3 regions of the Candidatus Pelagibacter sp. PS_44 genome follow, and region 2 is predicted to be linked to each of the others. Evidence: riboswitches for the same ligand, from Rfam matches in the RefSeq annotation. Region 2 holds a riboswitch; each other region holds the start of a gene.
What was found. A riboswitch is a leader RNA that binds a small molecule or an ion and turns the genes downstream of it on or off. The one in region 2 is predicted to bind S-adenosylmethionine.

Region 1 (10,175 bases), 120 kb from region 2:
TTGGAAGGTATACAGCAATGTTTGCTACATCATGAGATAACCAAACCCACCATAACCAGCCTGAAGTTATCCAAACAGAGTTACGCCAAAAGGAAATCCATTTGTAATTAACTTCATCTAATTTTTCATTAATAAATTTAGAGATAACGATCCAGCAAATATAAGCAGCAGCTGCAGCAAGACCATAGCCGACAACACTTTTCATAAGCATCTTTTCAAGTACTACTGTTGATGCAAAAGCTGATAAAACTAAGAAGGTTGTTGAAACAGGTATTCCAACTCTTGTTAATACAAGAAGTATTCCTGGTGCCACTGCGTGATACCATTGTATTTCTTGGAAAGGTATTCTTGTTAGTCTGCCGTAAGAGATATCTCCATCATTACTGTACCAGCCCCAAGTAATAGCAAGTATCATTACAAATGATGCTGCACTAGCAAGAGTGTACCATTTAAACCATTTTTGTTTTGACGCGATAAAAGTTCCCAATGTTTGAATTGAGTCATTTGCAATAACACTGTACCCCGCTAAAGCAAAGCCGACGATTGTATAAAACAGTGTAAGAGTCATTAAAACTTTCTATATAATTAATTATTAATTACAAATTTATTTTAAGAGTTATAATACTACCTCTGGTTTTAAAATTATGAGCTCTGATATTAAAATAAAAGATCAAAAAATGATATTTCTTGATGAGATGATGGATCAAGTAATTATCCTTGATAAATTTAAAAATGTTTTTTTTGCAAATAAAAGCGCTGTTGCTAGATTTGGTAATGATATTATTGGTAAAAATATTTCATTAATTTTAAGAGATGCTAATTTATTAGAAAGTATTGATCTTGCAATTCAGGATAAAAGTTCACAAGTTTTAGATGTGGAAATTAAACTTCCTATTTTTCAATTCTATAATGTAAATATTATCCCTGAGTCTTTAAATGAATCTGAAGATGAACATTCTGTAATAATATTTTTAAAAGATTTAACTGAAATATATAAGACACAACAATTTAAATCAGATTTTGTTGCTAATGTTTCTCATGAGTTAAGAACACCCTTACAGTCAATTAAGTTAGGATTAGAGACAATAAATGATGGTCATGCTTCAAATGATTTTGAAATGCAAAAGAAATTTTTACCCATTATGATGCAACAAACGGAGCGTATGGAAAATTTGATTAATGATTTACTTTCATTGTCAAAAATCGAATTACAAGAACATATTAGACCCACCACTGAGTTAGATTTAAAAGAAATAATAACTCACGTGATTAAATTGAATTCAGAGCTTGTTAAGAAAAAAAAGATAAAAATAGAAAACAATATTACAGATGATACTTATAAAATTTCTGGAGATAGAAATAGATTAATAGAAATTTTTACTAATTTAATTGATAATGCTTGCAAGTATAGCGATAGTGATACTGTCATTAAAATTTCCTTGGTTAAGAAAATGGACACTATTTTGTTTTCTATTAAAGACCAAGGGGTTGGAATTCCTAAAAAATATTTATCCCGAATCACTGAGCGTTTTTTCAGAGTAGATCCTGCAAGAAGCAAAGATGCAGGGGGTACTGGTTTAGGTTTGGCTATTGTTAAACATATAGTAAATCAACACCGTGCAACTATGGATATTATCAGTACTGAAGGAAAAGGTACTGAATTTACCATTGAATTTCCAAAAGTATAAAATTTTAGAAGATAATAAAATATTCTTTGTCATAAAAGTTTCATAAACTTGTAATAAAATTGAAACAAAGAAATTTTATAAGAATTAAATATAAATAAACAAAGGAAAAATAAAAATGAAAAATGTTAAAATTATTTTATCAATCTTGACGGTGATGCTATTTGCGTCAAATGTTCAAGCAAGAGATCAAATCCGGATAGTGGGGTCATCAACTGTTTACCCATATGCAACTGTTGTTGCTGAAAATTTTGGTAAAACAGGAAAATTTAAAACGCCCGTAATTGAAAGCACTGGAACGGGTGGGGGTATGAAATTATTTTGTGCTGGTGTTGGCACTGATCACCCAGATATTACTAATGCATCAAGAGCTATAAAATCTAAAGAAAAAGCATTATGTGAAAAAAATGGTGTAACTGAAATTATAGAAATTATTGTAGGAAATGACGGTATTTCTTTAGCTCACGCAGTAGATTCTCCAGATTCAAATTTTACTAAAGAACAACTTTGGAGAGCACTAGCAAATGAAGTAGATGTAGATGGTAAATTGGTTGCTAATCCATATAAACAATGGAGCGACATTGATCCATCACTTCCTTCTAAAAAGATAGAAATTCTTATTGCCCCACCAACATCAGGTACAAGAGATGCATGGAATTCTTTAGTAATGAGCAAAGGTTGTTCTAAAGAGGCAAAAGCACTTTTTGGTGACAAAGCTAGTAGCGAATGTACTAAAATCCGTGAAGACGGTTATGCAGTAGAAGCAGGTGAAAACGATACTCTAATTGTTCAAAAACTAGCATCAAATCCTGACGCATACGGCTTTTTTGGTTATAGCTATTTAGTTGGCAATAAAGACAAGGTGAAAGCTGCAGCTATAGAAGGAGTTAAACCTAGTCTTGAAGGTATTCAAGATTACTCATATCCAATAGCTAGACCTTTATTCTTTTATGTAAAAAAAGCACATATTGGAGTAGTTCCTGGAATTGACGCATTTATTAAAGATTTTACGTCAAAAAAAGCAATGGGACCAAGAGGTTACTTAGCTGAGATCGGTTTAGTACCTTTAGCTAAAGCAAAATATGATGTTGTAAGAACTGCAGCGGTCGAATTAAACACTATTAGCATCAAGTAATTTAAATTCCTCAAACACAATCAAGGCCAGAATAAACTTCTGGCCTTTTTTATTAGTACAATTTGTAGTTTAAAATTGTAACAAATCTGTAACATTAAAACTGTAATACATAAGCTCATGAATATTATAATTTTATTATTAGTTACAATATTTAGCTATCTATCATTTTTATATGGTCGCTCTAGAATTAGAAAAATTACATCAACACAATCTATAAAGATTAACGCTCTACCAAATTATTATGGTTATTATCTAGCTTTATGGTGCGCGTTACCAGCATTAATTATATTATTATTTTGGTCTATATTTGAACCAGCGATTATTAAATATTTGATCTCACAAACTTTAATTCAAAACGATTTAAATTATTCGGGGGACCAACTTAATTTACTTTATCAAAAAATTAGATCACTTTATGAGGGTAATTTTTCAGGAACCTTAACTGAAGAAATTAAAATAGGTGTTAAGAATTATGAAAATTTACAAACAATTGCTCAAAATTCTAAAATTGTTTTATTATTATCAACTTTTATTGCTGCTATCTCATATGGGATTTTTAGAATTTCAAAAAATAATAAAGCAAGACATGATGTTGAAAAAATTTTAACAGGATTACTTTTTGTATGTTCTCTAGTTGCTATATTAACAACAATGGGAATTATTTTCTCTCTTTTATTTGAAAGTTTAAAATTTTTTTCAGCAATTAATATTTTTGATTTTTTGTTTGGAATGAATTGGAGTCCTCAAAGAGCTTTCGTTAGTGATGCCTCAGCAATTACAGCTTTAGAATATGAAAATTTAAAAGGTGCTTTTGGTTCTGTTCCTTTATTTGCTGGTACAGCATTTATAGCTCTGATTGCAATGCTTGTAGCTGTTCCTATTGGATTATTTTCTGGAATTTATATGGCAGAGTACGCAAGTTCTAAAGTTAGAAAATATTCTAAACCAATTATTGAAATCCTGGCTGGAATTCCAACAGTTGTATATGGCTTTTTTGCAGCGCTTACTGTTGGCCCCTTTTTTAGAGAATTAGGTGAAAAGTTAAACTTAGAGGTATCTTCTGAAAGTGCTCTTGCTGCAGGATTGGTAATGGGAGTTATGATTATTCCTTATGTGTCTTCATTATCTGATGACGTGATTAATGCAGTCCCTCAATCTTTAAGAGATGGATCTTATGCAATTGGAGCAACCAAATCAGAAACTATTAAAAATGTTGTAATTCCTGCTGCATTACCAGGGATTGTGGGCTCGGTGTTATTAGCTGTATCAAGAGCCATTGGTGAAACAATGATTGTGGTAATGGCTGCTGGTTTAGCCGCAAATCTAACCATTAATCCACTTGAGTCTACCACTACCATCACCACTCAAATTGTAATGTTATTAATTGGCGATCAGGAGTTCGATAGTCCAAAAACACAATCTGCTTTTGCATTGGGCTTAACACTTTTCTTTGCAACATTAATTTTAAACTACATAGCCTTAAGATTTGTTAAAAAATATAGAGAAAAATATGAATAAAGAGCAACGATTAAAAAAACGACATAATGCTGAAAAAAGATTTAAGCTCTATGGATTAACTTCTATTTTACTAGCAATTTTTTTTGTAATCTTTTTATTAAATGCTATCTTTTCAAAAGGCAGTGGCGCATTTTTAAAAACAACTATAGATGTTGAGGTAAATTTTGATGCTGATACTTTAGAATTAAGTGAATCGCCTACACTCGAAGATTTAGAAAATACAGATTACTATGAACTAGCAATTGATAGTATTCTTAAAGTAAAAAAAGTTAATGGTTTAACCGAAGAAAAGTTATTAATTAATTTATTTAGTCCTGATTATGAATATGAAATAAGAAACTTTTTACTTGATAATCCAAAAGCTTTAAATCAAACCACTGTATTAAAACTAACTGCATCAGATGATTTTGATCAATTGCATAAAGGTAATTACCCTAGAGAACTTCCAGAAGAGCAAAGACGGATTAATAATTTTCAATTAAATCTTTATGACGAATTAGTTAATGAAGGAAAAGTTAATAAAATATTTAACTCATATTTGTTTACTAAAGGAGATTCAAGAAACCCTGAACTTGCAGGAATTGGTGGAGCCTTAGTGGGTTCATTTTTTACCATTGTAATTACTTTATTATTATCTTTTCCAATCGCTATTGCAGCTTCAGTTTATTTAGAGGAATTTGCTCCTAAAAATAAAATTACTGATTTTATAGAAATTAATATAAATAATTTAGCAGCAGTACCTTCCATTGTATTTGGATTATTAGGTTTGGGTATTTTGCTTGGGACCTTTCATCTACCAAGATCAACTCCATTAGTTGCAGGAATTACTTTAGCCTTAATGACTTTACCAAGAATTATTATTCCATGTAGAGCTTCCTTAAAAGCAGTACCTCCTTCAATTAGAGAAGGAGCACTTGCAATTGGCGCATCTAAAGTTCAATCAGTTACGCATCATGTTCTGCCTTTAGCAATTCCAGGCACTTTGTCAGGAACTATTATTGGTTTGGCCCAAGCGCTTGGGGAAACAGCGCCCTTAATATTGATTGGCATGGTTGCTTTTGTGGTCGATATTCCATCTATTCCAACGGATCCATCAGCTTCGTTGCCAGTACAGGTTTATTTATGGTCTGAACAAGCAGAAAGAGGGTTTGTAGAAAAAACATCAGCAACTATTATGGTTCTTTTAAGTTTTTTAATTACATTAAATTTTATAGCAGTTTACTTACGACAAAAATTTGAAAGGAAGTGGTAATGAAAAATAATAAAATAAAAATTAAAAGCAGTAATTTAAATGTGCATTATGGAGAAAAACAAGCACTCTTTGATGTAGATTTGGATATCTATGACAAAGAAGTTACAGCTTTAATCGGTCCTTCTGGATGTGGAAAATCAACCTTCATAAGATGCATAAACAGAATGAATGATGTTATTGATATTTGTAAAGTTGAAGGATCAATTACAATAGATGATGAAGAGATCATTGACAAAAATCTGGATGTTGTAGGGCTTCGAGAGAAAATTGGTATGGTTTTTCAAAAACCCAATCCTTTTCCAAAAAGTATTTATGATAATATTTCTTATGGACCAACCATTCATGGTTTAGCAGAAAATAAAACAGATATGGATGAAATTGTTGAGAATAGTTTAAAAAAAGCAGCTTTATGGAACGAAGTTAAAGACAGGTTAAATGAAGCAGGCACAGGTTTATCTGGAGGTCAGCAGCAAAGATTATGTATTGCAAGAGCCATATCAGTAAATCCTCAAGTTATTTTAATGGATGAACCGTGTTCGGCACTAGACCCTATTGCCACTGCTAAAATTGAAGAATTAATTGATGAACTTAAAAAAAGTTATACAATAGTCATTGTTACTCATTCAATGTCCCAAGCTGTAAGAGTTTCTCAAAGAACTGGCTTTTTCCATTTAGGAAAAATAATTGAAGTGGATACAACAGAAAAAATATTTAAAAACCCTGGAAATAAAATGACCCAGGATTATATTACAGGGAGGTTTGGTTAATCATGTCAGATATTACACATATTGTTAAATCCTACGAGGATGAATTACAAAGTTTAAATGATAACTTAATTAAAATGGGTAGCTTAGTTGAAGCTCAGTTGACAGATTCAATGGAGGCCATCATCAAAGTTGATAAAGAAGCTGCTGAAAACATTATTAAAAATGATGAAAAAATTAATGAGTTAAGAGCAACTATTGAAGAGCAGATTGTAACAGTACTCGTTAAAAGAGCCCCGATGGCAATTGATTTAAGATTAACTATTTCAACTTTAAAAATTTCAAGTGATCTTGAACGTATTGGTGATTTAGCAAAAAGTGTTGCTAAAAAGATCAAACCTTTACCACGCGATCTTCCAGAAGAGTTAATTGCCAGTTTAAAAAGATTAGGGGAGTTAGTTCAAAGACAATTGAAAGATGTTTTGGATGCTTATCTTAACCAGTCAAAAGAAGCTGCTGTTAAAATTTGGAAATCAGATGAGAGAGTAGATGATTTAACACATATCGCAATGAATGAAGTTGCAAATTTCTTAAGCAAAGATAAAAAAAATTTAGATCTAGCAACACACTTATTGTTTGTGACTAAAAATATTGAAAGAGCAGGAGATCATATTACTAATATCGCTGAAGCTTTATTTTATCTAATCGAGGGAGAACATATTGAAGGAGCAAGACCTAAAGGTAAAGATTTTGATCCAAACTAATGAGCGTTAGCATTCATATTGTAGAAGACGAACAACCCATTATCACTTTAGTTAAATATAACCTTGAAAAAGAAGGTTATAAAGTTTCATCATCAGACAATGGCAATGAGGGTATTGAAGATATTAAAAAATTATTTCCAGATCTTATTTTATTAGACTGGATGTTACCTGATTTTTCTGGCGTAGAAATTTGTAAAATTTTAAAAAAAGAAAAAAAATTTAAAGAAATTCCAATCATAATGCTTACTGCTAAGGGTGAGGATGAAGATAAGATTAAAGGGTTAAACTCTGGTGCAGATGATTACGTCACCAAACCATTTAGTTTCCCAGAATTACTTGCAAGAATAAAAGCGCTACTTCGAAGATCTAAGCCCTCATTAGTTTCTGATATTGTTGAATTCGAAGACCTTAAGGTGGATAGATTAACACGACGTGTTTTTAGAAAAAACAAAGAAATTCATTTGGGACCCAAGGAATATGATTTAATCAATTTTTTTATTAAAAACCCTAAACGTGTTTACTCAAGAGATCAAATTCTAGAGAATGTTTGGTCTGATAATATCAATGTTGAAACAAGAACAGTTGATGTTCATATAAGAAGACTTAGACAAAGTATTAATATTGATGGATTTAAAGAATTAATTAGAACCGTAAGATCAGCTGGCTATTCATTAAATTAGTAATGACTGTAGAAGCGTAAAGACTTAAAATAATAATAATAAACTGAACATAGACACATGATTTAGGACTTGTTAAGGTCTGATTATGAAAGGTTATAGATTTATTACAAGTGACGACACTTCAGAATTTTGCCATCGTGTAACGGTGGCCATATCCAACGGATGGAAATTGTATGGTGAACCCAAAATGACTTTTGATAAAAAAAGAGGGGTCATGCGTTGTGCTCAAGCAGTTATAAAAAATTCACCTCAGAAAAAGTATTCCAAAAAGATGAAGCTATCATCGATATAAATGGCAGATCAGATATTACCCTTTGTTTATATGCTAGGGATACTCTTATTAGTACTCCCAGCTTTTCTACAATCTAATTCTAAATTAAAGCAGTTTTTAACTAATCTTAGTATTTGGATTGTCATTATTCTCATAATTTTAACTATTATTTATTTTTTCAATTGACAGTTTGAGAGAAAGTTGATTATATGTGATTGCGCTGAGTTAAGTTAAATTGCAGAGCGCGTTATAAATCCTGCTAAAGCGACGCTTCAACCACCGCTTTAGACAGGTGGTTTTTTTTTATCTTTCATAAAATTAAGCCGGGCAGTTGAACCATATTGTGCGCCCTGCATTTGCTTAAGCACTAAAAAGGAGAAAAGAGGCCTATGAATATAACCTCTGATTATTTTGTGACCTTTTTTCTCCAAAACAAGAGGAAAAAAAATGAGCACAAATAAATTAAAAGAAAGATTAGATAAAGGACCTGTTATATGCGCAGAAGGTTTTTTATTTGAGATAGAAAGACGTGGCTATATGTCATCAGGGGAATTTGTTCCAATGGTGTCATTAGATCATCCTGAAGTTTTAGAAAATTTACATAGAGAATTTCAACACGCAGGATCTGATGTAGTTGAGGCCTTTACTTATAATGGCCATAGAGAAAAAATGCGTGTTATTGGTAAAGAAGAACTTCTTGAACCACTAAATCGTTCAGCATTAAAAATTGCTAAAAAAGTAGCACTAGATACTCCTAAAGGATCAAAACCAAATTTGATGGCAGGTAATATTTCAAATTCAAATATCTGGAAACATAATGATCCACAATCTCAAAAAGAAGTTGAAGGAATGTTTACAGAAATGATTGGTTGGGCCGTTGAAGAAGGTGCTGATATGTTAATTGGTGAAACTTTTTATTATGCTGAAGAAGCTTTTAAAGCTTTAGAGATAATGAAAAAAACAGGTTTACCAACTGTATTAACCATATCTCCAATGGGTGAAAATAAAATGAGAGATGGAAAATCAGTTGTTGATACCTGTAAAGAGCTAGAGCAATTAGGGGCTGATGTTGTTGGTTTAAATTGTTTTAGAGGACCTGCTACCATGTTTCCTTTTTTAAAAGAAATTAGAAAAGCAGTTAAATGTCATGTTGGAGCTTTACCTATTCCTTATAGAACCAGTGAAGATTACCCAACATTTTTTAATCTACCAGATCGAAGTAATTGTCAGTGTCCATCACCTCATGGAAGAACGTTTCCAACAGCATTGGACCCACACTTTTGTAATAGATATGAAATAGGTAAATTTGCAAAAGATGCTTATGCCCTAGGCATTAATTACCTTGGAGTATGTTGTGGAGCAAACCCAATGTTGATTAGGGAAGTTGCTGAATCTATTGGTTTAACTGTTCCAGCAAGTAAATATCGAGAGAACATGGAAAATCATTTTATGTATGGAAAAAATAAAAGAATTCCAAAACATATGACTGAATATGGAGACAAAGCGTAAATAAATTAAGAAGGGCATTTAACTAAATTGTGCGCCTGACATATGTCGAAGCACTAAAACAGGAGAAAAAAAATGAGTAACAATCTAAAAGAAACAATAAGTAATCTACAGAAGGATTTTACAGCCAACCCAAAAAATGCTGTGGTCCAATATGAAAGCAACTCAATTCTTAAAGAAGGACTTCAATCTGTAGTCACTCTTAGAGAGCATAAATTAGTTGTTGATGAACCCAAAAGTTTTGGTGGTAAAGACGAAGGTCCGAGCCCAGTAGAGTTAATATTAGCAGCGTTAGCAACGTGTCAGGAGATAACTTATAAAGCATTTGCTACAGCAGCGGGTATTAATATTGAGAGTGTTAGTGTTAAATTAAAAGGTGAATTAGATCTTCAGGGTTTTTTAGCTTTAAATAAAAACACTAGACCTGGCTTTCAATCCATCTCAGGCACTGTTGATATTAAATCTTCATCACCTAAAGCAGAAATAGATAAATTGATTGATACAGTAAATACACATTGCCCGGTATTAGATATTTTATCAAAAGGAGTTCCTATTAAATTGTTTCAAAAGGTTTCTTCAAGTTCTAATAATAAAGAGCACATAGAGCAAAGAGTAAGTGCTGCTTAACTAATCTAACTCAAGCCCTATGAAAAATAGGGC
Region 2 (10,175 bases):
AATAGATACAGTTTAATTGAAGTACTTTAAAGCAAAGAATACTACTATTGGAATAGTAATAAAAGACATCAATGTTGATGTTACAATTGTACTAGCGATACTATCAACAATTTTTTTAGGTGAATACATCGATCCAACAAGATAATTTAACACAGCACTTGGCATTGCACTTTGTATTAATAAGACACCAGCTGCAAAACCATTCAAATCGAGTTTATTTATTATAAGAATACATATGAGTGGACCCAAAATAACACGTCCTAAGGCTAATATAATTGAATCTTTTAAAGAAAACTTAAACCTTGTTAAGGCTATACCAAGGGACATTAAAACTAAAAATATTGTTGCATATGTTAAAAGAAAAGTGGTGTTTTCAAGAAATACTGGGACATCTAAGTTAAAATAAAGAAATAATATTGATATTATTATTGCATAAACAGGAGGACTTTTAAGAACCACATCAAAAGAAAATTTTTTTTTAGCAAGAAAAACACCCAACGTAAAATGAAACAAAATTATAACAGAGGCTATAGCAGAAGCTACACCAAGCCCTTCAGTGCCGTAAGCAAAAAGACAAATTGGTATACCCATATTACCAGTATTTGGTAAAATCATCGGCGGTAGCTCCATACTTAGATCTCTTTTTAAAATAAAAAGAAGTATTAAACCAACTATGGAAAAGCCTCCAATCATAACTAAAGCATAGAAGAAGTAGGAGGTAAAAACTGCTAAAGTTATACCTGTGGTAGTTACAGTATAAAAAATCATTGCAGGCGTTCCTATATTACCTGCAAAATTAGTTATGAAATTAGTATCTATTTTTGGATTTTTATTCCCCAAGTAATAACCAATACCGATAACAAAAAAAACAGGAAATAAGACTTCAAAAATTTTGGAATATAATTCCATTAATTATAAATTCTAATTAATGTAGGATATTTAAGAATATCTTTATCTTTTTTAAATTTTGCAAGACAGTTATTTGAATTAAGTTCACTTGTTTTGTGAGTAATAATAACAACAGTAGCTTTATTATTTTTTTTATCTGGTGTTTGAATCATTCTTTTTACAGAAATTTTGTATTGAGCTAACCTGTTAGTAATTCTTGACAGAACACCAGGTTTATCTTTAACTTCAAATCTCAAATATAAAGAATTAGTATAATTATTGACATTATAACATTTTATGGACTTACGCTTGTTGTTAGGCATACCAAAGGGTTTTTTAATATCCCCTTTCAAAATTGAAAGTAAATCAGATAGTAATGATGAAGACGTAGGTCCAGGACCAGCACCCTCTCCTTGTAATATACTTTCACCAACAGGTTTACCCTCAAGTATGACGGCATTCATCACACCAGAAACATTACCAATATAAGAATTTTTACTTACAAGACATGGGTGGACAGTTTCAAATAAACAACCATTAATAATTTCAGAAATACCAAGTAACTTAATACGTAAATTTAATTGGCTAGCTATTTCAATATCTTTTAATTCAATTTTTTCAATTCCTTCCATTAAACATTTATATTTTGAAATCTTAGTATTAAATGCAAGAGCAGACAAAATTCTTACTTTAGCAAAAGCATCAAAACCATTAAGATCTAATTTAGGGTTACCTGGTTCAGCATATCCTAATTTTTGAGCCTTTTTTAAAACATTGGCAAAACTATCTTTAGAATTTCTCATTTCTGATAGAATATAATTGGAAGTTCCATTCAAAATTCCATAAACTTTAGTAATTTTGTTAGTTGCTAGACCCTCTTTAATAGTTCTTAATATTGGAATACCACCAGCAACAGATGCTTCAAATTCAAGATTAACATTATTATCTTCAGCTAATTTAGCAAGATAATCTCCATGTTTTGATATTAGGGCTTTATTTGGTGTAATAACGTGAATTTCATTTCTTAAAGCAGTTTCAACTACTTTTTTAGAAATACCATCAGACATTCCTATTGCTTCAAATAAAATATCAACTTTATTTAATTTAAAAATATCTAAAGGATTTTTAAAAAAGATATCTTTATTAACTTTAAATTTTCTCTTCTTTTTTATGTTTTTTGCAGAAACAGCTACAATATTAATTCTTTTACCTGTAATTAATTCAATTTCTTTTTTTTTTGTATTTAATTCATTTAGTAAATAATTACCTACTTGACCCAATCCAACTACAGCAATATTTAAATTCATTTTCATTTACTTGTTTATATCAGGATAGTCTGAGTTTTTTGAATATTCTTTAAGAAATAAATCAAATTCATCAAATGACATTAGTTTAAAATCTCCATTTTTTTCTAACATTTTAGTATATTTTTTTTTTTCAATATTTTTTTTGATAGAATCTTTGTTCCAGTAAGCAGAATCCTTATCTAAAGAACAAGACAATAAAAATAGAAATAAAAATACTAAGAAATATTTCATATTAAGCCCTCAGTCTTTTTAAATCCAAATCTAATGTTCATATTTTGTATAGCTTGTCCTGCGCCACCTTTAATTAGATTGTCTATTGATGACAAGATAATCACTTTATCTTTATACCTAGTTTTAGAAATTGATATATGGCAGTTATTTGTATTAATTATATCATTTGTACTTATTAAAGAGTTAGTTTTTAGAATTTTTACAAATTCATTATTGGGATAATGATTAATCAACACTTTTTCTAATTTTTTAATTGTAGATCCTTTATTTAGCTCTACATAAATAGTGCTTAATATTCCTCTAAACATTGGGGTTAAATGTGGTGTAAAAGTAAAATTTACTTTCTTTTTTGTAAAAAAATTAAACTCTTGTTGTATTTCAGAATTGTGACGATGAGAACCAACGCCGTAGGCACTTAAAGATTCATAAAGGTTTTTATTTTTATATTTGTCATGTACTCCTCTTCCAGCTCCGGAATATCCCGATTTAGAGTCTATAATTATATTATTAACTTTAATTAAATTTTTTTTAATCAATGGAATTAACGGTAACAATATTGATGTTGGATAACAACCCGGGCAAGCAATAATATTAAAATTTTTAACTTTTTCACCTGTAATTTCAGGTAATGAATATATAGATTTTTTAATATTTGAAATTGATCTGTGTTTTTGTTTATACCATTTTAGATATAAGGATGCATTATTAAGTCTAAAATCTGCTGCCAAATCAATCAACACATTATGTTTTAATAAACTATTTGATATAGATTGAGCTTCACCATTTGGTAATGCGGTAAATACCAAATCAACTTCTTTTAAAAATGATTTATTAAATTTAGTAATCTTGGGTAAATTTTTTGATTTTAATGATTTTTCATAACTAGTAATTTTCTTACCCACAGATGAGCTACCACACAAATATTTTATATTAATATTTTTGTGTTTAACTAATAACTTTATTAATTGAACACCAATATAACCAGTTGAACCAGCAACTAAAACATTAAGCTTAGGCATTGTTTATTATAACTATTTTGAAATAAAAAAGAATTATCTTTTCGAGAATTGGAAGCTTCTTCTAGCTTTTTTACGACCAGGTTTTTTTCTTTCAACAGATCTTGAGTCTCTGGTGTTAAGTTTCTCTGTTTTTAGTGTACTTCTTAGTTCTGAGTCAAATAATATTAAGGCTTTTGCAATACCGTGAACCATTGCTCCTGCCTGTCCAGTGTGACCGCCTCCAGCGACACTACATCTAACATCATAAGCTGTTGCTTGATTAATAATTTCAAAAGGTCTAGTAATTTGCATTTTATGACTACCACTAGTGAAGTATTCATCCATTGTTCGACCATTAACATAAATTTTACCGGTCCCTTTTTTTAACCAAATTTTAGCAATTGATTTTTTTCTTCTGCCAGTAGCGTATTTGCTATCTTTAAAATCTAACTTGATCTTAGGTTTTTTTGATATTATTTGTGCTGTTTGTTCCATATTAATTTCTAATTAAATTTTTGCTATTTAATTTTCCTAAATCTAAAAGTTTTGGATTTTGAGCTGCATGAGGATGCTCTTCACCAGCATAAATTTTAACTTTAGTTAGTTGTTTTCTACCAAGAACACCTCCTGGTAACATTCTCTTAACCGCTAATTTTAAAGTCTCACCTGGTTTATTCTTTTCTAATAGTTTTTCAGGAGTTATTTCTTTAATTCCACCAGGGTGGCCCGTATGTCTATAGTATTTTTTGTCTTTAAATTTTTTTCCAGTAAATTTTGCATGTTCTATATTTTTAACAACTACAAAGTCACCATCATCCATGTGAGGTGTATAAGTAGTTTTGTTTTTTCCTCTAACAATCATTGCTATTATAGATGCTAGTCTTCCAACAACTGCTCCTTTAGCATCAATTTCAAACCAATTACTTGTTAATTCGCTACTTTTTAAAAATTTAGTCATAGAGCGTGGATTAATACTATTAATAATTATAAAGTCAATTTTATATTTCTCTTGCAATATAGCCATTTAATGGTAATTTTTGTTTGCCGATTTGTTCCTATTGCAGGCTAATAATTGCTAAAAAGGATTTTTTACCCACATTTTCGGTAGGCGCATTTGAACTGTATTGTATGCCTTGCATAAAGCAAAAATACTAAAAAAGGAGTATTAAGATGAGTACAAAAAGACAAAACCCAGAAACTATCGCATTGCATGGTGGTGATTATAGAAGTGATCCAACTACAAAAGCTGTAGCTGTCCCAATTTATAGAACAACTTCATATCTATTTGATAGCACTGAGCATGCGGCCAATTTATTTGGTCTAAAAGAGTTTGGAAATATCTACACAAGAATTATGAATCCAACCAATGATGTTCTTGAAAAAAGACTGGCTGCCTTAGATGGTGGATTAGCAAGTTTAACTGTCTCTTCTGGGCAAACAGCTTCAACCTTTGCTATCTTAAATGTTGCTCAGGCTGGGGATAACATTGTTAGTTCTACAGATCTTTATGGTGGAACTGTTTCATTGTTTACTCATACATTGAGTAAGCTTGGTATTGAAGTTAGATATGCTGATCCAGCAGATCCTAACAACTTTGAAAAAGCAATAGATGATAAAACTAGAGCTTTTTATGGGGAAACATTGCCCAATCCTTATTTAAGAGTATTTCCTATTAAGGAAGTTTCTGATATTGGAAAAAAATATAATATTCCATTAATAGTTGATAACACCGCCGCCCCTATCATCTGTAAGCCAATAGAGCATGGAGCTGCAATAGTGGTTTACTCACTTACAAAATATATAGGTGGACATGGTACAGTTGTGGGTGGAGCACTAATTGATGGTGGAAATTTTGATTGGACAGCCAATCCAAAAAGACAACCCTTGTTTAATGAACCTGATGCAAGTTATGGTGGCGTAGTATGGGGTAAGGCAGTTCCTGAATTAACTGGCGCCAATGTATCCTTTGCTGTTAGAGCAAGAGTTACTCTTTTGAGAGATCTTGGAGCTGCATTAGCTCCTGATAATGCTTTTGGAATAATTCAAGGACTTGAGACAGTAGCCTTGAGGATGAAACAACATTGCTCTAATGCGGAAAAAACAGTGGATCATTTATCTAATCATAAAAAAGTTTCTAGAGTGATTTACCCAACCAAATATGAAGGAGATATTGGTAAAAGAGCAAAAAAATATCTTGATGGAGGAAATGGTGCTTTAATAGGAATAGAACTAAAAGGTGGCATTGAGTCTGGTAAGAAATTTATAGAAGCTTTAAAAATGTTTTATCATGTAGCAAATATAGGAGATGCTAGAAGCTTAGCTATACATCCGGCAACGACAACTCATAGCCAACTCACGGAGCAAGAATTAAGTGCTGCAGGAGTTACTCCTGGATATATAAGACTGTGTATAGGATTAGAACATATTGACGATATAATAGATGATCTTGATCAAGCACTTAGTGCTTCATAACAATTCTTTATCATTTTAAAAAACCGCTTGAGTTTTTATAAATGAGTAAAATATAGGTTGTTAATACAAAAATAGAACCTAACTGGTGTAGTGATGCATACTTTATCTCTACACCAGATATTAATGTAATGATTCCTAATAATATTTGAATAAGTAAAGCTATGTCAAAAAGAATTACATTCTTTATGGCAACTCCTTCTTTAATAAATAAATAGTTAATAATCATAACAAGGATCACAAGCAGATAGGCTGTTGATCTATGTAAAAATTGAATAATAGAAGTATTATAAAATGACTCAGAGGTAAAAAGATCTAAAAATAAAACATCATTTGGAAAAAAAGTACCATTCATATCTGGCCAAGTATTATAAATTAAACCTCCATTTAAACCTGAAAGAAAAGCGCCCAATATAATTTGAATAATAATTAATAAAAAAATAAATAACAATAATGATTGTGGAATTTTATAATCTATTTTTTGAATATCAAAAAAATCCAAAATATACCAAAAAATTAAACATAAGATAAAAAGTGCAAGTGATAAATGAATTGCTAATCTAAAATGACTAACATCATTATTTTGTGTTAATCCACTAGTAACCATAAACCAGCCTAAAAATCCCTGCAAACATATAAGAAAAAATATAAAAAAATATTTATTAGAATAAAAATTAGAATCTCTATATTTAATCCATAAAATAATTAAAGGGATTAATGTAAACAAGCCAACAATACGTGCTAATAATCTATGTGCATACTCCCAATAAAAAATTACTTTAAATTCGTTTAAAGACATTCCATAGTTAATATTTTTATACTCTGGAATTTTTTTATATTCTTCAAAATACATATTCCAATCATTTGAATTAAGTGGTGGCAATATACCTGAAAAAAGCTCCCATGCTGTAATGGATAAGCCTGAGTCAGTTAATCTAGTTAAGCCACCTACAGCAACCATAAGAACAATTAGCAAAAATAGTCCTATTAACCATATCTTTAAATATTTTATATAGTTGTCGCTATTTACAAACATAAATTATACTTATAATAATTATTTTAATAACCAATTGATTAAATGTCGCCTACTAATAAAAAAAAACTTACCCAATTAAGAATAAAACTTGATAAATTAGATAATGATCTGCTTAAACTAATCAAAAAAAGATCGCTTTTAGTAAATGAAGTTTTAAAAGTAAAAATTTATAAAAAAGAGATAATCGATAAAACAAGAATAAGCTATATACTTAAAAAAATTAAAAAAAAATCAATCAAGACAAAAATTGATCCAAAAATTACAAACAGAATTTGGAAAAATATGATTTGGTCTTTTATTGATTACGAGAAGAGAAACTTTAAAAAGAAATAAACTATTTACTGTGTGGTGGTAGTTTTTTCTCCACAAACATTTCATGTTTTCTAGTAGATGGATTGTATTTTTTAGCAGACAATTTTACTTTAGCTTTTTCTCCACCTGCTGGCTTTTTTACATAATAGAAAAAAGGACTATCAGGTTTAGCTTCAGGGACCAATCTTACTTTAACGTGTGTTTTTTTTGCCATACTATTTAAGCTTTTTAATTTGTTTTACTAAGTTAGAAATATTTTTTAATTTATTTCTGAAATTATAATTAGCACTTATAGAATTATTTGATAATTCGTCAAGGTTTAAAGATTTGTCAGAATTGAGAACTTTTTTAACTCCATTAATTGTCATTCCTTGTTCTTTAAGTAAAAATTTAACTTTTTTAAGAACTTCTATAGTCTGATTATTATAATATCTTCTATTACCATTGAGAATTTTTGGTTTGATCTGTTTAAATTCTTTTTCCCAAAACCTTATGGTATGAGTATTTAAAGTACCCTTTTTGGCATTTACTAAATCTAGAATTTTAGCAACCTCACCTATTGATTTGTAAGCATCTAAATTTTTATTGATCATTTTTAGAATTTACTAAATCTTTAAAGTCTTTAGAAGCTCTAAATAAAACAACATTTCTATCAGATATAGCCACTTCTTCTTTAGTTTTAGGATTTCTACCAACTCTACTTTTTTTTTGTCTTATAGAAAACGTGCCAAATTTCGAAAGTTTGAGTTTTTTTTCAATTTTTAAATTTTCTAAGATTGTAGAAAAAAAATCATCAATTAAATTTTCAGAAATATTTTTAGAAAAACCGATCTGCATATAAATTGAGTTGATTAGATCTTTTTTGATAAGGTTGGTTCTTGTCATTAATTAATATTATTATTTATTTTTTCAATCAAATTTCCAGTTACCGTTTTAGAACAAACACTTAAAGAATTTGAAAAACCTATATAATCTGTTCCACCATGACTTTTAATTACTGGGGAGTCTAAACCAATAAAAATTGCACCATTATATAATCTTGGATCAAGTCTTTTTTTAAATTTTTTTAAATTTGAAATATTAAGTAGTGAAGACATTTTTCCAATCAAATTACCAGTCATTGCTTTTTTTAATTCACTTGTGATAAAATTAGCAGTGCCTTCAGCAGTCTTTAATGCAACATTGCCAGTAAAACCATCTGCTACTATAACGTTAACATCACCGTTCATTAATTGATTCCCTTCAATATAACCTTTAAACTCAAAATCGTTATTAGTTCTTTTATTCAATTGTTGATAAGTTTCTTTTATAATTTCATTTCCTTTAAGTTCTTCAGAGCCAATATTTAATAGTGCGACTTTTGCTTCATCGTTCGGATATAATGAATTAAATAAAGAGGAACCCATTATCGAAAAATCAATTAAATTTTTTGGACTACATTCAATATTTGCACCTAAGTCTAAAACAACACTCATATTCTTTTTATTTGGCCATAAGGCTGAAAGTGCTGGTTTATCTATATTGTTTATCATTTTAAGATTTAACTTTGAAATAACTAATAATGCACCAGTATTCCCTGCTGAAATTACTACATCAGATTTTTTTTCTTTAACACTCTGTATCGCTAACCACATACTAGTTTTTTTTCCTCTTTTTGCACCTTCCAATGGACTATCGGTTCCTTTAACAACATCTTCTGTATGAACTATTTCAAAGTTTTCACTAGGCAATTCATCAGTAATAAACTTTTCAATTTGACCTTTATCACCAAAAATTTGATAAAAGGTATTTTTATTGTTTTTGAAATGATGATTAATACCTTCAATAATTTTTTTTGGTGAACCATCGCCACCCATTGCATCAATAGCAATTTTGATTTTTTTGCTCATTCTATTTCTTTAATTGAAAAAATAATTTACTCTTTAGGGTCCAAAACTTGTCTACCACGATACATACCAGTTTTAAGATCTAGATGATGAGGGAGTCTATACTCACCAGATTTCTTATCTTCAACTATATTTTTAGATGAGAATTTCATATTCTGAGCTCTTCTCATCCCAGTTCTTGACGGTGATTGTTTGCGTTTTGGTACAGCCATAATAAAATTAATGTTTAACTACACCTTTTATATGTGAATTTAAAGTGTTATTTATCAAAAATTCAATATATTTATCAAAATATTTTACCAAATAATCGCTATTTTGAGCATTATCTAAAAATATTGTTAATTGCTCTTTTTTTGACTCATTATTTAAATGATCCCAATTATGAATTTTATCAATCATTCCATAAAATAAATTGAGATAATCTTTCATTTTTTTATTTATCGATTGGTCTCCATAACCAATCTCTCGGACACTTAGCTCCAATTGCCTGAAGACATAATCATAAATTTCTTGGAGTATTTCTTTATTGTTATCTTTTTTGTAAATTTTTAAAAAAAAAGCAAAATGTAATAGAAAAAAGATCATTCTGTCTGAAAATGTGTCTTGATTTTTAAAGTCTTTATACAATTCTTTATTTCTAGTTAATTTAACTAAATTATTGTAAATATTAATATAGTTTTTATTCATGAAAAAAATTTTTAATCTAATTATTCTTTTTTTATTTATTTCAAGTTGTACATTAAATAAAGTTATAAAGCATCATGGTGTGCATTTTTTAGAAAAAAAAAGTGAAAAACTTGTAATTGGCAAAACTAATAAAAATGATATCTTTGAACTTTTGGGTCCTCCATCTACAAAGGGTTCTTTTGACGAGGAATTATGGATTTATATGGAAATTCAAACAAGCTCAACAAAAATATCAAGATTAGGGAAAAAAGAATTACTAAAAAATAACATCTTACTTCTAGATATCGACAACAAAGGTATTCTGTCAAAAAGTATTTTCTTTGATAAAGATAAAATGAATGAAATAAAATTCTCAGAAGAT
Region 3 (10,175 bases), 200 kb from region 2:
ATGATGAAATGGTGATCAAAAGCTTTGAAGAAATTTATAATGAAGCAGATCAAAAATTAGATATTAAGGATAAGGCTGTGTTTATTGAACATGCAAAAGGTCATCTAAAATTAGGTGAAATAAGTATTATTATCGCAGTTGCTTGCAAACATCGTGATCAAGCTTATGTACTCTCAAGATATATAATTGAAGAAATTAAAAAAAGATCTCCAATTTGGAAAAAAGAACATTATGAAAATAAAGAAAGTGAATGGTTAAAAGGAAATCCTATTGCTAATGAAAAAGTTTAGATATTCAGAGATAACTCCAGAAAAAATTTATAACAAAAGAAGATCTTTTATAAAGTCTATGGGCTATGGTTTGAGTGCACTTACCTTTAGTTCAGTTCCACTAATTAATGCTAAAGCAAATAATTTAAATGAGCCAACTAGTTATAAAGATATAATTACATATAACAATTTCTATGAATTTGGTACTGGCAAAGGTGATCCCCATAGACGAGCAAAAAATTTTACTACAAGACCCTGGACTGTTAAAATTGAAGGTGAAGTTGAAAAGTCAATTGAACTTCCAATTGAGGAAATTCTAGATATCAAATCTGAAGAGAGAATCCTAAAACTTCGATGTGTTGAAGGTTGGTCTATGGTAATTCCTTGGTTGGGCTTTTCATTAAGTGAGCTACTTAACAAAGTTCAGATTAAATCAACTGCAAAGTTTGTAGAATTTGAAACAGTTTATAATCCAGAAGAGATGGTTGGACAGAGATATCCTGTTTTAAACTGGCCTTACATTGAAGGTTTGAGATTAGATGAAGCAATGCATCCTCTAACAACTGTTGTAACTGGTTTGTACGGCAAGTCACTACCAAATCAAAATGGTGCACCTTTAAGAATATTTATTCCGTGGAAGTATGGTTTTAAGAGTGCTAAATCCATTGTTAAAATCAGGTTAACGAAAAATATGCCTAATACTGCTTGGAAAAATGCTTCACCAAGAGAATATGGTTTTTACTCAAATGTAAATCCAGAAGTTGGTCATCCACGATGGTCTCAAGCAACTGAAAGAGTAATTGGGGAAAGCATATTAGCTCCAAGAATAAAAACTTTAATGTTCAATGGTTATGGAGATGAGGTTGCTCATCTTTATAGTGGTATGGACCTTAAAAAAAATTATTAGATAAATTGAAAAATTATTTCAAGCCCGCTGTTTTCTTACTATCACTTTGGCCAATTTATATAATCACCTATCAATTAATATATAATAAATTAGGTCCTGAGCCTGTTGATAGGATTGTAAATCATTTTGGAGAATGGACTTTAATCTTTGTACTTTTAACTCTTTCAATGACACCTCTTAAGAAAATCACAAATTCCTTAGAGTGGATAAAATTTAGAAGGATGCTGGGTTTGTTTGCATTTTTTTATGCTTCGGTTCATATGCTTAGTTATGTTGGTCTAGATTATAGGTTTGATTTTGAACCATTAATTGATGATGTTTTGAAAAAAAAATTTATTTTTATAGGATTTTCTGCTTGGTTATTACTAATTCCTTTAGCGATAACTTCATCAGATAAAATGGTTAGAATTTTAAAAAAAAATTGGAAAAAACTACATAGATTAGTTTATGTAATTTCAATTTTTGGAGTTTTGCACTTTATTTGGTTATCAAAAACAATATTTTTTAAACCTTTAATATTTTTAATTATCTTAATTATTCTCCTTTTATTCAGAATAAATTTAAAGAAATTTAATTTATCGTAGTATCTTCGGGAATACAGATCTCAGATCTAGTTAAAAATCTTCTACCAGTGCCATTATCTAGAGAAAACATTCCACCCATACCTTTGACACAATCAATTATCAAATCTGTATTTTTCCAAGCTTCATGTTGAGTTTCACTAATATAAAAAGGAATGCCGCCTATTTTACCTATCATTAAATCATCTTGTCCTACTTGATATTCTTTAGATGGATAACACATTGGAGCACTACCATCACAACATCCGCCTGATTGATGGAATAGCAATTCTTTACCGTGATTTTTTTTTAAATCTTCAATAAGCTTTAAAGCAGAAGGTGTCGCTGTAACTTTCATATTTATATGGCCCGTAATTTAATACGGGCCATTATAATATATCTGTTAAAAGAAGCCTAATTTTTTCTCACTGTAAGACACGTGTAAATTTTTCACCTGTCTGTAGTGATTAAGCATCATTTTGTGGGTTTCTCTACCAATACCAGATTGTTTGTAACCACCAAAAGCAGCATGAGCCGGATAAGCATGGTAACAATTAGTCCAAACTCTTCCTGCCTGGATTCCTCTTCCCATTCTATAGGCTATGTTACCATTTCTAGTCCATACACCAGCACCTAACCCATAAAGAGTATCGTTAGCAATTTCTAATGCTTCCGCTTCATCTTTAAATTTAGTAACTGAAACTACTGGTCCAAAAATTTCTTCTTGAAAAACTCTCATAGAGTTTTTTCCTTCAAAGATAGTTGGTTCAATGTAGTTACCTTTTTCAAGACCACTATTTACTTTCGCAACATTTCCACCACATAGAACTTTGGCACCTTCTTTCTTACCTAAATCTAAATAAGATTTTATTTTTTCCATTTGTTCTACCGATGCTTGTGCACCAATCATAGTTTCCATCTGCAAAGGATTTCCTTGTTTAACAGCTTTAGTTCTAGCTACAGCTTTTTCCATAAATTTATCATAGATAGACTCTTGAACTAGCGCTCTACTAGGGCAAGTACAAACCTCACCTTGGTTAAGAGTAAACATTGCAAATCCTTCCATACACTTATCAAAGAAATCATCATCATGATCCATGACATCTTCAAAGAAAACATTTGGAGATTTTCCACCTAATTCTAAAGTTATTGGAATTAAGTTTTGTGATGCATATTGCATAATTAAACGTCCAGTTGTTGTCTCACCAGTAAAAGCAATTTTTCTAATTCTTTTAGATGAAGCTAATGGTTTACCGGCCTCAAGACCAAAGCCACTTACAACGTTAACAACTCCTGGAGGTAATAAGTCTCCAATAAGTTCCATTAAAAGTAAGATAGACGCTGGTGTTTGTTCAGCTGGTTTTAGAACTACACAGTTACCTGCAGCAAGTGCTGGTGCAAGTTTCCATGTTGCCATTAACAATGGAAAGTTCCATGGTATAATCTGACCAACTACACCAAGAGGTTCAGGTATATGATAAGAATATTCACTATTACTTATCTCAGCGACCGAACCTTCTTCTGCTCTTATTACTCCAGCAAAATATCTCCAGTGATCAACAACTAATGGTAAATCTGCTGCCATACATTCTCTAATTGGCTTTCCATTATCTAAACACTCAGCAGTAGCTAATAGTTCTAGATTTTTTTCAATTACATCTGCTATTTTAAGCAGCATGTTTGATCTTTCAGTTATTGAAGTAACTCCCCATGTAGGAAATGCAGCGTGTGCAGCATCTAAAGCAGCATCAACATCTTTAGCATCAGATCTTGGAACAGAGCAAATAACTTCATTATTAATTGGGCTTACGTTATCAAAATATTTACCTGATTTTGGTTTAACGAATTTACCCCCTATAAAATTTCCATATTGCTCTTTAAAAGGAAATTTAACTTTAAGGTGAGATGTATCCAGTAAAGGAGACTTCCCAGCTTTGATTGTTTCTGTACTCATCTTTTTTACCTTTCTTGTTTTTTTATTTTTTAGCTTAATATTTATTCTAGATTTTTTAGAACTCTTCTTAGTCGCAGACTTTTTGGTCACAACTTTTTTATTTTTTTTTATTTTTCTAGATTTATTGACCAACTTAGATTTTTTCTTTTTGGCCTTAGTTTTTTTCTTTTTGGCTTTTTTTCTCTTTTTAGTTGCCATAATTAATTTAACCAAAGAAACTGCGTAGGATCTACTTTTATAAAAATTTTATTTCTACCAATGATTGAATTAAACCTACATCTTGTGCTTAATTGAAATGTGTCTAATATTTTAATTATGACTGAAAATAAAAAACAAGAATTACAATCAGCTACTTTTGAGAGACTACTTAAACATTTAAATGAGAGAAAAGATGTTCAAAATATAGATATTATGAACCTTGCTGGTTTTTGTAGAAACTGTTTATCAAAATGGTATCGAGAAGAAGCTGAGAAAAGAGGTGTTGAAATTTCAGACCTAGATGCACGTGAGCATGTGTATGGTATGCCTTATTTTGAGTGGAAAGAAAAATATCAAAAATAACTATTATTTAATTTAAATTATTTTTATTAAATCTTCATATTCAATAATATTCATAAGTTCTTTATGCTTATAAAAATAATCTTCAAAATTAAGTTTAGAAAAATTTTGAATATCTATTTTTAAAGGGTTTTTATTTTTTCTATTAAAAATTACACCTATTCCAAAATCAGCGTAACAAGTGTAAGTATCAATATTTTTTTTTATTCGACATTCTACTATTGCCTTCCAAACATCACCATTCCATGTTATTTGACATCTAGGCACAGCTTGTTCAAAGTAATTATTTGGCAAACAGTCATGAAGTAAAATTATTCCATTTGTGTTTAGTGCTTTAAGTGAGTTTTCAATATCTCTTTTAACCTGTGAATAATAATGAAGTCCATCTATAAAAATACAATCAAATTTTTCTTTATTATCTTTAAAAAACTCATCACTAGTTTTTCTAATTGTTCCACCAGAAACAGGGTCTACTCCTACTTTTTTATCACATTTAATATTTTTAAATAATTCATCATGAAAGGTTCCTATTTCTAAATAAGATTTATATTTTTTTGTTTCAATTATTTTTTGTACAACAGTTAGCCTGTTCGGTTTATCTGAAAAATCAAAACCAATATTGCCTAGTTTTTTATCTCTAAAATACTTTTCAATAAAATAATTTAATTTTAAAATATTTCTACTTCCTTGTAAGCGTATATATTTCTTTTTTATAAAATTTTTTATGTTCATTAGATTGTTTTATATATTACTTCTCTTTTAGCCTTGGAAACAGCTCTACAAAATTACAAGGTTTATGATTTACATCTAACTGGTGTTTTAAAATTCCATCCCAGGCATCCGTGACCCCACCTGAAGATCCTGGTAAAGCAAACACATACTTACCGTTAGCCAGTACAGCACAAGCTCTAGATTGAATGGCAGATGTACCAACTGTTTTTAAACTTATCGTTCTAAACACCTCTCCAAAACCTGGAATATGTTTGTCAGCTATTTCGTTTATTGCCTCTGGTGTAATATCTCGACCCGTAAGTCCAGTGCCACCTGTTGTAATTACAACGTCTATTTCAGATTGATTAATCCAATCTTTAAGGATTTTAATAATGTCTTCTTTATTATCTTTACAAATTTTTCTATCTACTAATTTATGTTTAGCCTCCTCTATTTTTTTTACTAAGATCGCACCTGACTTATCATTCTCAAAAGTTCTGGTGTCCGTAACAGTTAAAAGTGCTATATTTACAATCATAAATTTAAAATAATTATTGTGATCATATTATCATTTTTATTTCTTCTAACAGCAACTTTATACTCTAGTGTTGGATTTGGTGGTGGCTCTACCTATCTAGCTCTTCTGTTGATTTGGGATGTTCCTTACTTAATCTTTCCTGTAATTGCTCTTTTTTGTAATATCATTGTCGTGTCAGGAAATTGTATTAACTATATTAAAGCTGGAAATATCAATCTTAAGATCCTTGCCCCATTTTTAATATCATCTGTCCCACTTGCATTCATAGGTGGCTCTTTATCAATAAATAAAGAAATTTTTGAAATTTTACTTTTTGTAGTCTTAACACTAGCAGGAGCTTTACTTCTTGTGAAATTTAAATCTTTTGATCAAAAGATTGAAGTTTATAAAGAGATGCCAAAAATGTTATCATTATTAATAGGCGCATCTATTGGATTTGTGTCTGGTGTAGTTGGAATTGGTGGTGGAATTTTCTTAAGCCCCATATTGTTATTGATTAGAGCAGATAAAGTAAAAAATATTGCAACTGCCGCATCATTATTCATACTGATTAATTCTCTATCAGGTCTTGCTGGTCAATCTACAAAGTCATCAATAATAAATGGGCTTTATGATTATTGGCCATTATTTTTGTTTGTTTTAATAGGCGGTCAACTAGGAAACTATTTAAATCTTAAAATTTTTCCTGCAAGAATGTTGGCTCTAGTGACATCAGCACTTGTCATATTTGTCGCTATTCGAATAGGATTGAAGTTGTTTGCATAACGAAAGTATTAAATTATTATAGATAGAATATGAAAACATTTAGAGCTTTTGGACCAACTATAGGAAAAACAAAGTTATCCAAAAAAATTATTAGTATATTAAATAATCACGTTGATAAGACTCAATCATCTATAAAAAATGATTATAGTTCTAAACTAGCAAGTCAAATTAAGAGTGAAATCAAGATACCTAAAACAATAGTTAATAAAAATTTGTCTAAAGAAATAATAAAAAATATCAAAGTTTATCTTGATAAGTCAGAAGTTAAAAAAATTAAAGAAATTAAGATAATTAACCTATGGGTAGTAAGACAATTAAAAAATGAGTATAACCCCATTCATTATCATGGAGGACAATTATCAGGGGTTGGCTATCTTAAAATCCCAAAAGATATGAATCAAAATAAATTTCTTAAGAATAAAAAGATTAAAACTAATGGAACTATTGATTTTATCAATGGTCAAAAAAATTTTTTAAGTAAAAGCATCTACAATTTAAACCCTAAATTAGGGGATTTATTAATTTTTCCTAATTATTTAATGCACACAGCTTACCCATTTAATGTTGATGGTGAGAGAAGATCCTTCTCATTTAATGCTAAAATATTATTTAAGAAGTGATTTACTAATTAGTCTATTAGATATATAAATACATTAACCGATTTGATCCATATTGCAGGTACTAACTGCTAAAAAGGAAATCATTAGATAATTGGTAAAGGTAGTTGGACTATATTGTGCACCTGGCATAAAGCTAAAGCACTAAAAAAGTAAGGAGTAAAAATGGATATTAATTTTTTTAAAACAACACGAATTCTAGATGGTGGTATGGGGCAAGAATTATTAGCTCGTGGTATGAAACCTAATGGAACATTGTGGAGTGCTAATGCATTGCTTAAAGAAGAATATCATCAGCTATTATTAGATACTCATTTAGATTTTATTAAAGCTGGAGCTGAAGTTATTGTTACCACAACTTTTACAACTAGAAGAGTTAGGTTACGTGATAATAAAGTTGAGGATAAATTTGAATACCTAAATAAAAAAGCTGGGGAGATAGCTCAAAAAGCTAAAAAACAATTTCCACATATTTTTATAGCCGGGGGTCTTCCACCTCAATATTTAACTTACGAAGAAGATACGAGAGCAAATGAAGAAATTAAACAAAATTTTTATGATCAAGCAAAATTACTTGATCCATATGTTGACTTTTTTTATTTAGATGTTTTATCAAGTGTTAAAGAATTCAGACTAGCAATTGAAGCAATCCAGGATTTCAAAAAACCTTATCTGATGGGCGCACACATATCTGAGGGTGTTAATCTTCCAAGTGGTGAAAAAATATCTGATATTATAAATAATATTGACCACAAAAATTTACTTGGGGTAATCTTGTCTTGTATTTCACCTGAAAATTTTTCTAAAAATTTGGAAGAGGTTAGAAATTTGGGTATTCCTTTTGGATTTAAGTTTAATGCATTTGAAACAACCAAGCCCAAAAATGGATATACTAATCATTATAATAAAAGTAAAACAGGAAATCCAAATGAGTTTTTAGGTCAAAGAAAAGATTTAACACCTCAATTTATGGCTAAATTTGTTAAAAAATTTAAAGATGATGGTGCTACTATTTTAGGTGGATGTTGTGAAACAAGGCCATCTCATATTAAAGCAATGAGTGAAATTAGATAGCTAATCGTTATCTGTTAATCCAGCACCAGCTCCACTTTGTTTTAATGATTCATTTTCTTCAACAAATGTTTCCTCTGAAAGTTTATAAAGTTCATTCCATTCTTCAATATTAAAGGAATCTCTATTTTCGATAACTTTAAAATAAATATTGTCAGCAATCTCAATAATTTCATTTTTTGCATAATTTGAATAAATATTATTATTAAAATTTAATAGAAACTCTTTATCATCAATCTTTAAGAAAATTCTTTTTCCAATTACTGCTGTAGCTCGACTTATAAATGGTAGAAAAAGTAAAGGATAGAGTACCTTTTTAAAGTTTATCTGGTTTAATTTTTCTAAAGTTTTGATTTGATCTAAAACATTTACTCCAGAAATTATTGGACAATATCCGTCTCTATTTGCTATGTTGTCTTGATTAATCATACTAATCATATCAAGACTTAATTTTTTTTTTTCTTAAAAAAACTATTAAGATTTTTAATTCCAGGCAGATTGAAAATCTCGAGCAATCTTATATTCTTTGCAACTTCTTCTGCAATGCCCCAGGAATAACCGGCAGCTCTACTTGCTCTTTTTGAAACAGTTTCAATTTCACTTAAAGACTTCATCTTCTTTAATTATAAACCCAATACTCGTCATAGTTTTTTAATTGTTCTGGTAAGGGTGCGCCTTGAAACATGCATATTCTTAACCATTTATCAGAGCGTGGATCAAATTTTAAAGCCCCAAAAAATGACAATTTTAATCTCAACATATCAATTGGTATAATTGTTTTACCAATTGTATTATCCTGTATTTCTGAATAAGGAAATTTTTCAACTATAAATACTCTTCTAATAACATGTCTCAATTCGTTATTGGTTGATAAAAATTTAGCAATAGTCCAATTATTATTAGTTTCTAATAATACTTCATATAATCGTTTAATATCTCGAGCGATTGCAAGAGGCTGCTCTAATTCTGCACCCATTTCATCAAATCTATTTGCTAATCTTGGCTCCTCTTTATTTTTTGATATAAACCAAAAATTTAAATTATTTTCATCTTTAGAGAAATCTATATCTAAAATATCTGGATATTTATTTTCTATAATTTTTCTTAATTCTTCTACAGTTCTATCAGTTGGAATATTAAAGTAATTTTCTTCCTCTGAGCTCATTCCTTTAATAAGTGATGAGACAATATCATCATATGGCTCCATCATCATTGAAACAACATACTCAATACATTCCTCACAATATTTCTTTTCTAAATTTGAGTACAATTCATTAAAAGCATACTCTTGGTCAAAATCAAAATTTTGATCTAAAAACAAAATAAGTCTATTTAAATCTTCAAGTAAAGACTTAATCTTATTTATTTGATACTCACTCTCAGTATTCCACGAAGTAATATTTTTTATTGATTTTTTTAAACATTCTAAAAAAATATTCTGATCTTTTTTTGATACTTTTTTTATTTCTCTTATTTTTTTTAGAGCAATTTCTCTTGCTGATATCCAATTATTTAAAAGTGTTGGATGATTAACAATAAATGGGGCCATGCCAAGCCCAGTTGAATTTCCAATGCCTAAACTTTTACAAATATTTTCATCAAGCTTTACGGCTTTTTTTGGATTTTTAGTTTTTGCAACATGATTGACTTGATCAAAAGTAAATTGTCGAACTAAATAAACCAACATCATTTCCAGTCTAAAAGGTCCATATATTTCTTCTCTATCTTTAATTCTAAATCTATCTGCTAACCCAAACTTACCTGAACCATAAACTGCTGTAGTTCTATATAAATATCCAACACTATTTAGTAAATTTTTATCAGGTTGTTTGCCCTCACTTAAATTTTCAACAACATGATTAAAAACTCTAACTGATTTATTGGCTCTGGATAGTGTTAATTCTTTAAAAGAAAGCCTTCCAAATTCTTGCTTTGGCACTTCATTTCTTAAACGTTCAATATCTTGTTTTGTAGGAACACCATCATGAAGCGTGAAGGCTGCGTCCCACTTTGTAGCAATTACTCTGTCTGATCTTTCGCTTTCGTCTAATTCATTAGCAAAGCAGATTAGGGAATACACTCTATTTTTTTTCTTAAATGAATAAACTGCCGTTCCATACCCTTTCTCATTTAATTCAAATAAATCTCTTTTATAATCCCAGTCTTTAAACTCATTTAAAAAACTTCTTAAAAATGAAAGTTTAGATTGGTGAAATGATCCAAGT

Region 1: it holds a riboswitch for S-adenosylmethionine, as region 2 does, so the genes downstream of both, AC5SLO_RS02125 (homocysteine S-methyltransferase family protein) here and AC5SLO_RS02845 (O-acetylhomoserine aminocarboxypropyltransferase/cysteine synthase family protein) in region 2, are expected to answer to the same signal.
Region 3: it holds a riboswitch for S-adenosylmethionine, as region 2 does, so the genes downstream of both, AC5SLO_RS01625 (homocysteine S-methyltransferase family protein) here and AC5SLO_RS02845 (O-acetylhomoserine aminocarboxypropyltransferase/cysteine synthase family protein) in region 2, are expected to answer to the same signal.

Annotation. Positions count from the first base shown of each region.
Region 1 covers NZ_CM182063.1:386,327-396,501, forward strand. The annotation lists gene AC5SLO_RS02080 (hypothetical protein) at 1-568, opposite strand, end outside; gene AC5SLO_RS02085 (ATP-binding protein) at 645-1,688, shown strand; gene AC5SLO_RS02090 (substrate-binding domain-containing protein) at 1,804-2,820, shown strand; gene pstC (phosphate ABC transporter permease subunit PstC) at 2,938-4,338, shown strand; gene pstA (phosphate ABC transporter permease PstA) at 4,331-5,590, shown strand; gene pstB (phosphate ABC transporter ATP-binding protein PstB) at 5,590-6,357, shown strand; gene phoU (phosphate signaling complex protein PhoU) at 6,360-7,058, shown strand; gene phoB (phosphate regulon transcriptional regulator PhoB) at 7,058-7,738, shown strand; gene AC5SLO_RS02120 (DUF1737 domain-containing protein) at 7,824-8,030, shown strand; SAM riboswitch class V at 8,326-8,390, shown strand; gene AC5SLO_RS02125 (homocysteine S-methyltransferase family protein) at 8,457-9,518, shown strand; SAM riboswitch class V at 9,522-9,586, shown strand; gene AC5SLO_RS02130 (OsmC family protein) at 9,591-10,142, shown strand.
Region 2 covers NZ_CM182063.1:510,289-520,463, reverse strand. The annotation lists gene AC5SLO_RS02875 (AEC family transporter) at 13-909, opposite strand; gene AC5SLO_RS02870 (homoserine dehydrogenase) at 909-2,201, opposite strand; gene AC5SLO_RS02865 (hypothetical protein) at 2,202-2,426, opposite strand; gene argC (N-acetyl-gamma-glutamyl-phosphate reductase) at 2,423-3,445, opposite strand; gene rpsI (30S ribosomal protein S9) at 3,479-3,919, opposite strand; gene rplM (50S ribosomal protein L13) at 3,921-4,382, opposite strand; SAM riboswitch class V at 4,522-4,590, shown strand; gene AC5SLO_RS02845 (O-acetylhomoserine aminocarboxypropyltransferase/cysteine synthase family protein) at 4,595-5,896, shown strand; gene AC5SLO_RS02840 (COX15/CtaA family protein) at 5,907-6,929, opposite strand; gene AC5SLO_RS02835 (chorismate mutase) at 6,972-7,262, shown strand; gene AC5SLO_RS02830 (50S ribosomal protein L33) at 7,264-7,455, opposite strand; gene AC5SLO_RS02825 (MerR family transcriptional regulator) at 7,457-7,834, opposite strand; gene AC5SLO_RS02820 (integration host factor subunit alpha) at 7,824-8,126, opposite strand; gene plsX (phosphate acyltransferase PlsX) at 8,126-9,130, opposite strand; gene rpmF (50S ribosomal protein L32) at 9,157-9,339, opposite strand; gene AC5SLO_RS02805 (ubiquinol-cytochrome C chaperone family protein) at 9,347-9,814, opposite strand; gene AC5SLO_RS02800 (hypothetical protein) at 9,813-10,175, shown strand, end outside.
Region 3 covers NZ_CM182063.1:305,300-315,474, reverse strand. The annotation lists gene AC5SLO_RS01675 (molybdopterin synthase catalytic subunit) at 1-290, shown strand, start outside; gene msrP (protein-methionine-sulfoxide reductase catalytic subunit MsrP) at 277-1,176, shown strand; gene msrQ (protein-methionine-sulfoxide reductase heme-binding subunit MsrQ) at 1,182-1,760, shown strand; gene AC5SLO_RS01660 (DUF779 domain-containing protein) at 1,747-2,094, opposite strand; gene AC5SLO_RS01655 (aldehyde dehydrogenase family protein) at 2,140-3,690, opposite strand; gene AC5SLO_RS01650 (DUF1244 domain-containing protein) at 4,006-4,251, shown strand; gene AC5SLO_RS01645 (class I SAM-dependent methyltransferase) at 4,264-4,980, opposite strand; gene moaB (molybdenum cofactor biosynthesis protein B) at 4,997-5,497, opposite strand; gene AC5SLO_RS01635 (sulfite exporter TauE/SafE family protein) at 5,516-6,262, shown strand; gene AC5SLO_RS01630 (2OG-Fe(II) oxygenase family protein) at 6,292-6,882, shown strand; SAM riboswitch class V at 6,972-7,035, shown strand; gene AC5SLO_RS01625 (homocysteine S-methyltransferase family protein) at 7,045-7,953, shown strand; gene AC5SLO_RS01620 (DUF3726 domain-containing protein) at 7,954-8,388, opposite strand; gene AC5SLO_RS01615 (DUF3726 domain-containing protein) at 8,397-8,564, opposite strand; gene AC5SLO_RS01610 (hypothetical protein) at 8,570-10,175, opposite strand, start outside.